2 regions of the Plantibacter sp. CFBP 8798 genome follow, and region 1 is predicted to be linked to the other one. Evidence: predicted binding sites of a transcription regulator. Region 1 holds the regulator's gene; the other holds the start of a gene.
The links. Region 1 encodes HrcA, which represses chaperone genes, less so after heat shock. Its sites were predicted from a motif close to TTNGCACTCGNNNNNNNCGAGTGCNAA; they were not measured.
Positions count from the first base shown of each region.

Region 1 (4,208 bases):
CTCCCCCGGCTCGCTGCGCACGACCGGTCCGGTCGCGATCAGGCCCCGGCCGTTGCCGATCGACGTCGTCTCGCCGACCCGCAGCCGACTCACGGCGACGGCGTGCTTCGCCTCGGGCCCGCGGAGGGTCACCGAGTCGCCGACACCGGTCGATTCGAGATCCTCACGGAGGTACAGCGAACTCATCTCAACCGACGCCGTGGAAGCGGTCGCGGATCTTCGCGAACAGGCCCTGCTGGAACTGCGCGAGCGCCGGAGCACCCTGGCGTCGTCCCGAGGCGAAGCTCTTGATCAGCTCGCGTTCGCGGTGGTCGAGTTTCGTCGGCGTGACGACCTGGACGCCGATCTTGAGGTCGCCCCGGCTGTTCCCGCGGAGACGGGTGACACCGCGGTCCTTGACCGTGATGACCTCGGAGCTCTGCACGCCCGGCCGCAGCTCGACCTCGACGTCGCCGTCGAGCGCGTGGACGGTGACCTGGCGGCCGAGGATGGCGTCGGTCATCGGGACTTCGAGCGTGCACAACAGGTCGTCGCCGTCGCGGCTGAAGACGTCGTGGTGCTTGACCTTCATCTCGAGGTAGAGGTCGCCGTTCGGGCCGCCGGCCGGGCCGACCTCGCCGCTCCCCGGCATCTGCAGACGCAGACCGGTGTCGACGCCGGCCGGGATGTCGACCGAGACGGTGCGGCGGGCACGGAGCCGACCCTGACCCTGGCAGGTGACGCACGGGGTCGCGATGATCGTGCCGTAGCCGCGGCAGGTGCCGCAGGGCGCCGACGTCATGACGTTGCCGAGCAGCGAGCGGACGGCCCGCTGGATGGAGCCGGTGCCGTGACAGATGTCGCAGGTCACCGGTGAGGTGCCGGGCTGGCAGCAGGAGCCGTTGCAGGTGCTGCAGAGCACGGCGGTGTCGACCTCGAGGTCGCGGTGGGTGCCGAAGATGACCTCGTCGAGGTCGAGCTCGACGCGCAACAGGGCGTCCTCCCCGCGTGCGCGACGGGACTTGGGTCCGCGCTGCTGGCCGCCACCGCCGAAGAAGGTGTCGAAGATGTCGCCGAAGCCGCCGAACCCGGCGTCGCCGCCACCGAACCCACCAGCCTGCGGACCGAGGTCGTACTGCTGGCGCTGCTTGGGGTCGCTCAGCACGTCGTAGGCGTGCGTGACCTCCTTGAACCGTTCCGAGGCGTCGGAACCCGGGTTCACGTCGGGGTGCAGTTCGCGTGCGAGGCGGCGGTACGCCTTCTTGATCTCTTCGGGCGTCGCCTCCTTGGCGACACCGAGTGCTGCGTAGTGGTCGGGGTAGTCAGCCACTGAGGGCCTTTCGTTCGAGGTGCGGAAGGTGTTGGGGGACGCGACGAGGATGCGTCACTCGGCGTCGAGGATGCGCGAGAGGTACCTGGCGACGGCGCGGACCGCAGCCATGTTGCTCGCGTAGTCCATTCTCGTGGGGCCGAGGACGCCGAGCCGGGCGATTTCGCCACCAGAGGAACGGTAGTTCCCGGCGAGGACACTCGTGGTCTCGAGGCCGAACGACGCGTTCTCCCGCCCGATGCTGGCGACCACGCCGTCGCGCTCGGACTCCATCTCGCCGAAGAGCCGGAGCAGCACGACCTGCTGCTCGATGGCGTCCAGGACCGGATAGATGCTGCCGGGGAAGTCGTCCTCGGTGCGGGCGAGGTTGGCGGCGCCGGCCATGACGAGGCGGTCCTGGCGCTGCGCCGAGAGTTGCTCGCGCACCGCGTCGACGATGCGGACGGCCGCCGCGCGATCGAGGTCGGCGATGTCGGCTGGGACGTCGCCGATCGCGTCGTGGGCGTCGAGGAGTGGACGGCCCGCGACCGCCTCGTTGCACAGCGAGCGGAGCCGCGAGATGAGATCGTCGTCGACCGGGCTCTCCGTCTCGATGAGCCGCTGCTCGACGCGGCCGTTGTCGAGGATGATGACCGCGAGCACTCGGTTCGAGGTGACGCTCACCAACTCGAGATGCCGGACGCGTGCCCGGGAGAACATCGGGTACTGGACGAGCGCGACCTGGTTCGTCAGCTGCGAGAGCAGCCGCACCGTGCGGTGCAGGACCTCGTCGAGGTCGCCGGACGCGCCGAGGAAGGTCTCGATCGCCGTCCGTTGGGCGTTGTTCAGCGGACGGCGGTCGGCCAGGTGGTCGACGAACATCCGGTAACCCTTGTCGGTGGGCACCCGGCCGGAAGAGGTGTGGGGAGCTGCGATGAGCTCTTCGTCCTCGAGCTGCGCCATGTCGTTGCGGATGGTGGCTGCGGAGACCCCGAAGGAGTGGCGGTCGACGATCGTCTTGGAACCGACGGGCTCGCGCGAGGCGACGTAGTCCTGCACGATGACGCGGAGCACTTCGAGACCGCGATCCGACACCATCTCGATCTCCTCCCGTCATCCACCTCGGAGCGCCGACCATCAGCACTCGAAGACCCTGACTGCCAATCATATCGTGGCCTCCGCGCGGCCGTCCCTTGCGCGGCCCCGTGCCGCGGGAATACCGTTGGCCGCAGGCGTGGGTCCCTGATGAGCAACACCTGGTGCGATACGCTCAGCTGGACCAATTGAATATCACTCTCCGTGAAAGGTGCGAAGATGTCCGATCCGAACGCTCAGCCGCCCGTCGACCCAGCGAAGGGCGGGTCGGTTCCGCCTGCAGGAGACGGCGCGACGCCCCCTCCCGCAGCTCCGCAGCAGCCGCCCGCAGGCGCCTACCCGCCCCCGCCCGCCGGTGGCTACGCGCCGCCGCCGCCCGCTGCCGGCTCCTACCCGCCGCCGCCCGCAGGCGCCCCGCAGTACCAGCAGCCGTACGCCGCCGCTCAGCCCATGAGCCCGTCGGACGAGAAGCTCTGGTCGACGCTCATCCACATCGGTGGGATCTTCTTCGGATTCATCCCGCCGCTGATCGGCTACCTGGTCCTCAAGGACCGCGGCCCGTTCATCAAGGCGCACACGCTCACCGCGCTGAACTTCCAGCTGACGATGCTGATCGCGCTCGTGGTCGGCTCGATCCTGACGATCGTCGTCGTGGGTCTGTTCATCATCATCGCCGTCTACGTCGTGGTGATCGTGTTCAGCATCATCGCCGCGATCAAGGCGAACAAGGGCGAGCTGTACAGCTACCCGCTCACGATCCAGTTCATCAAGGCCTGATCCGTCGAGCCGCACGAGAACAGCCCCGTCCGGTCCGCCGGGCGGGGCTGTTCTGCGCCTCGGGCAGGGTCAGTCGCCGACCAGACGGCGGACGACCGCGTCGGCGAGGAGCCGTCCGCGGCGCGTGAGCTCCAGCCGTCCGAGCAGGGCCTGCCGTGCGTCGACCAGTTCCTCGGCGATGAGCCCGGCGACGGCCGTGCGAGCCTCGGGGGCGAGCGTCCGGATCGGGATGCCGTCCCGCGTGCGGGTGAGCAGCAGGATGCGTTCGAGTTCCCGCGTCTCGTCGTCCAGGGTCTCCCGGCCGGCGGCCGGCGACTCCCCCGCCGCGATCCGCTGGGCGTACGCCGCCGGGTGCTTGACGTTCCACCAGCGCACCCCGCCGACGTGACTGTGCGAGCCCGGGCCGACACCCCACCAGTCCTCGCCGGTCCAGTAGGAGAGGTTGTGCCGGGAGCGGTGCGTGTCGTCCGTCGCCCAGTTGCTGACCTCGTACCAGCCGTAGCCGGCCTCGGTGAGGAGATCGTCGGCGAGCTCGTACATATCGGCCTGCAGGTCTTCGTCGGGGGTCCCCACCACGCCCGAGCGGATCTGGCGCGCGAGTTTCGTTCCGGGTTCGACGATGAGCGAATAAGCCGACACGTGGTCCGGAGCGCAGGCGATCGCCGTCTCGAGTGAGACGCGCCAGTCGGCCAGGGTCTCCCCCGGCGTCCCGTAGATGAGGTCCAGGCTGACGCCGAGGCCGGCCTCGCGAGCCCACTGCACGACGAGCGGCACCCGAGCCGGATCGTGCGTGCGCTCGAGGGTGGCGAGCACGCTCGGCACGGCGGACTGCATCCCGAAGGACACCCGGGTGAATCCGGCTTCGGCGAGCGTGCGGAGGTAGGTGGCGTCGACGGAGTCGGGGTTGGCCTCGGTCGTCACTTCAGCGCCGGGAGCGAGGTCGAAGTTGTCCGTCACGCCTCGGAGCATGCGGACCAGGTCGTCAGCGGGGAGGAGGGTCGGCGTCCCGCCACCGAAGAACACGGTCGAGACCGGACGATCGGGGACG
Region 1 covers NZ_JACYTS010000002.1:569,390-573,597, forward strand. The annotation lists gene IFU30_RS09685 (16S rRNA (uracil(1498)-N(3))-methyltransferase) at 1-186, opposite strand, end outside; gene dnaJ (molecular chaperone DnaJ) at 188-1,309, opposite strand; gene hrcA (heat-inducible transcriptional repressor HrcA) at 1,364-2,386, opposite strand; gene IFU30_RS20375 (DUF4870 domain-containing protein) at 2,603-3,160, shown strand; gene hemW (radical SAM family heme chaperone HemW) at 3,230-4,208, opposite strand, start outside.

Region 2 (4,208 bases), 610 kb from region 1:
CCTCGTGCATGCGGCTCCCGACGTATTCCATAACACTGCACCGAGCCTGATCCTTCCCGGTGAACGTCGGCCCTCGCCGGGGTGGATGCGGCCCGGCGGCCATCGGCTGAATAGACTTGGACGGCGGCGGACCTGAGCATGACTCCACGGTCGCCGCATCGGCACCGATCGGCAGGAGATGAGCATGCAGCCAGCGTCGCGCACGCCTGCCGATGACGACGCGTCGACGCCGACGGGAGGCCTCGACCAGCGCGAGCTCGAGATCCTCGAGTTCGAGTCCCACTGGATGCAGCACGTCGGGGCCAAGGAGGCCGCCATCCGCGACCGCTTCGCCCTGTCCCCGGCCCGGTACTATCAACTGCTCGGCGCGCTCATCGACTCGCCGTCCGCCCTCGCCCACGACCCCATGCTGATCAAGCGGCTGCAGCGCACGCGCGACGCCCGACTCTCGGCGCGAGGAGCCCCGGCTCCCCGCACCGACGGCTGAGCAGCTCTCGGAGACCACACCATGGCTGAATCCTTCCCGCCCGACCGCTTCGACGAGGTCCCCGACCTCAAGCGCGTCGGTGCGCACCGTGCCCCTGCTCCCAAGGGACGCGGCTGGATCGCCTTCCTCGTCGCCGTGGTCGCCACGCTCGTGCTCGTGGGGGTCGGCACCTTCGCCCTGTTCGGGCTGAACGACCGGATCGACTTCTTCGGCGGCTCGCAGAGCCCGAGCGCCACGCCCACGCCGACCCCAACCCCGACCGAGGCTGCCCCCGTCATCGACCCCGCGGCCAGCATCCTCGTCCTGAACGGCACACCCACCGCCGGCCTGGCGGCATCGGCGGCGGCAGCGATCACGGCCGCCGGCTTCACGCAGCAGATCCCGACGAGCGATGCCAGCACGGAGGACGTCACGGCGAGCGGCGTCTACTACCAGGATCCGTCGCAGGAGGGCGTCGCCCGCGCCGTCGCGAACGCGCTCGGCGGCATCCCGATCCAGATCACGGACACGTACGCGATCCCCGTCGAGGAGGGCGAGGCACCGGTCCTCCGCATCGTCGTCGTGGTCGGCGCGGACTACCAGCCGGCCGCCTGAGCGCGGCTGAGGGAGGTCGATCTCGCGGGTCGCCGGAACGCCGTGTTTCCGGAGTGTTTCCTCCATGTTGAGTTGTCGTATCACTCCGCCCCATTTGTCGATTTCGGGGTGAATCCGCGCGGTGCTCCGGATTAGTATCTGGAACTGGCCGCTCATCCCGTCCCGTCTCGACTCGCCCCCGGGTCCGCTTCGGCGCAGGGTGGTCACCGGGGTCCCGATCCCGGATGGCAGGTCCGGGTTCGGCAACAGTCGATGCCTGCGAGCACGCAGCAATGGGAGTATGAAATGGCGAACGGAACCGTCAAGTGGTTCAACGCTGAGAAGGGCTTCGGCTTCATCACGGTCGACGACGGCGGACAGGATGTCTTCGTCCACTACTCGGCGATCGACATGAGCGGCTACAAGTCCTTGGAAGAGGGCCAGGCGGTCGTCTTCGAGGTCGGCACTGGAGCAAAGGGGCCTCAGGCCGAGGGTGTGCGCCTGGCGTAGCCGCTGATCAGGTACGCGATTCCTGCGACGCCGTCCACGTCGGTGGGCGGCGTCGTTCGTCGTTCCGGGGCTGTTCCCGGGAGTTCGCTCAGGGCGCCGGTGCTCACTTGCACTCACACCCCCTGAGTGCCAGAATCGACTTAGCACTCGTACTCATTGAGTGCTAACAACGTTCATGACGTCCGGGAGGGACGAAAAACACACATGGCTAAGATCATTGCTTTCGACGAGGAGGCCCGTCGCGGCCTCGAGCGTGGACTGAACATTCTTGCTGACACGGTCAAGGTCACCCTTGGGCCGCGCGGTCGCAACGTTGTCCTCGAGAAGAAGTGGGGCGCCCCCACGATCACCAACGACGGCGTGTCCATCGCCAAGGAGATCGAACTCGACGACCCGTACGAGAAGATCGGCGCGGAGCTCGTCAAGGAGGTCGCCAAGAAGACCGATGACGTCGCCGGCGACGGCACCACCACGGCGACCGTGCTGGCACAGGCGCTCGTCCGCGAGGGCCTCCGCAACGTCGCCGCAGGCGCCGACCCCATCAGCCTCAAGCGCGGCATCGAGAAGGCCGTCGAGGCCGTCACGGTCGAGCTCATCGCCAACGCCAAGGAGGTGGAGACCAAGGAGGAGATCGCTGCGACCGCTTCCATCTCCGCCGGCGACACCACCATCGGCGAGATCATCGCCGAGGCGATCGACAAGGTCGGCAAGGAGGGCGTCGTCACCGTCGAGGAGTCGAACACCTTCGGCACCGAGCTCGAGCTCACCGAGGGCATGCGCTTCGACAAGGGCTACCTGTCGCAGTACTTCGTGACCGACCCCGACCGCCAGGAAGCGGTGTTCGAGGACCCCTACATCCTCATCGCCAACCAGAAGATCTCCGCGATCAAGGACCTCCTGCCGATCGTCGACCAGGTCATCCAGTCGGGCAAGCAGCTCCTCATCATCGCTGAGGACGTCGACGGCGAAGCTCTCGCGACGCTCGTCGTCAACAAGATCCGTGGCATCTTCAAGTCCGTCGCCGTCAAGGCTCCGGGCTTCGGCGACCGCCGCAAGGCTCAGCTGCAGGACATCGCCATCCTCACCGGTGGCCAGGTCATCTCCGAGGAGGTCGGCCTCAAGCTCGAGACCGTCACCCTCGACCTGCTCGGCCGTGCGCGCAAGGTCGTCATCACCAAGGATGAGACCACCATCGTCGAGGGTGCCGGCGACGCCGACGCCATCGCCGGTCGTGTCTCGCAGATCCGCAAGGAGATCGACAACACCGACAGCGACTACGACCGCGAGAAGCTCCAGGAGCGTCTTGCCAAGCTCGCGGGCGGTGTTGCGGTCATCAAGGCCGGTGCAGCGACCGAGGTCGAGCTCAAGGAGCGCAAGCACCGCATCGAGGACGCCGTTCGCAACGCGAAGGCTGCCGTCGAAGAGGGCATCGTCGCCGGTGGTGGCGTCGCCCTGATCCAGGCCGGCAAGACCGCGTTCGAGAAGCTCGAGCTCGTCGGCGACGAGGCGACCGGTGCGAACATCGTCAAGGTCGCCATCGACGCTCCGCTCAAGCAGATCGCGCTCAACGCAGGCCTCGAGCCTGGCGTCGTCGCCGACAAGGTCCGCAACCTGCCCGTCGGACACGGCCTCAACGCCGCGACCGGTGAGTACGTCGACATGCTCGCTGCCGGCATCAACGACCCGGTGAAGGTCACCCGCTCCGCGCTGCTCAACGCAGCGTCGATCGCCGGCCTGTTCCTCACCACCGAGGCCGTCGTCGCCGACAAGCCGGAGAAGAACCCGGCTCCGGCCGGCGACCCGACCGGTGGCATGGACTTCTAAGTCCGACAGCAACACCTGCGCAGGGCGTCTCCTCCGGGAGGCGCCCTGCGTCGTTTCCACCAGACGCATCGGGGAGGACCCTCGATCTGTATGCCTGTTTCCGCATGGGTCCGACAGTCGTTGTAGAGACGTGACCGGAACGGCATATCGGCCCGCGCGCCAGTTCCTATGATCGAGCTATGAGACGTATCGGGGGAGCGGCGATCGCCGCCGTATTGATTCTGGGGCTGAGCGCGTGCACGCCGGCCGACCCGAAGCCGACGACGACGTCCACACCGGTGTCGTCCGCGACACCGACCACCGCCCCTGGGCCCACCACCCCCGTCAGCTCGTACGGAATGGGATGTCAGGACCTGGTCCCAGCCGACATCGTCAGCTCGGCGCTCGCGCCCTCCGTCGTACTCGAGGCCCCGTTCACGGATGACGTCAACGCGACACCGATCAACACGGCGCCCGTGGCGCTCGGAGGACTGCAGTGCAGCTGGGGGAACGGGGAGCCCCGCAGCCGGCTGCAGGGCGGCTCTCCGCTCGGGACCGAGCGCTGGGCGACGGTGATGGTGCTCCCGCAAGCGTCCGCAGTCTGGCAGCCGTTCTTCGAAGATTGGACGTCGGGCGAGCCCGGCCCCTGGGAGAACTCCACGCCGCTCTCCTGCTTCACCGGTGATGGACGTGTGCTCGATGTGTGCAGTATGCAGTTCCTCGTCGGCGACAGCTGGGTGGAGGTCCTCATCGACGGCCCGGCCGACAATGTCGCCGAGTCCGACGAAGCGGCGCGGACTGCGGTCATGCCGTTCGTCGAGTCGATCAGGGTCGC
Region 2 covers NZ_JACYTS010000002.1:1,181,246-1,185,453, reverse strand. The annotation lists gene IFU30_RS12610 (DUF3263 domain-containing protein) at 185-487, shown strand; gene IFU30_RS12605 (LytR C-terminal domain-containing protein) at 509-1,081, shown strand; gene IFU30_RS12600 (cold-shock protein) at 1,367-1,570, shown strand; gene groL (chaperonin GroEL) at 1,775-3,394, shown strand; gene IFU30_RS12590 (hypothetical protein) at 3,574-4,208, shown strand, end outside.
Region 2: groL (chaperonin GroEL) is a predicted target of HrcA. The motif match lies at 1,711-1,737, and genes of this name have one in related genera.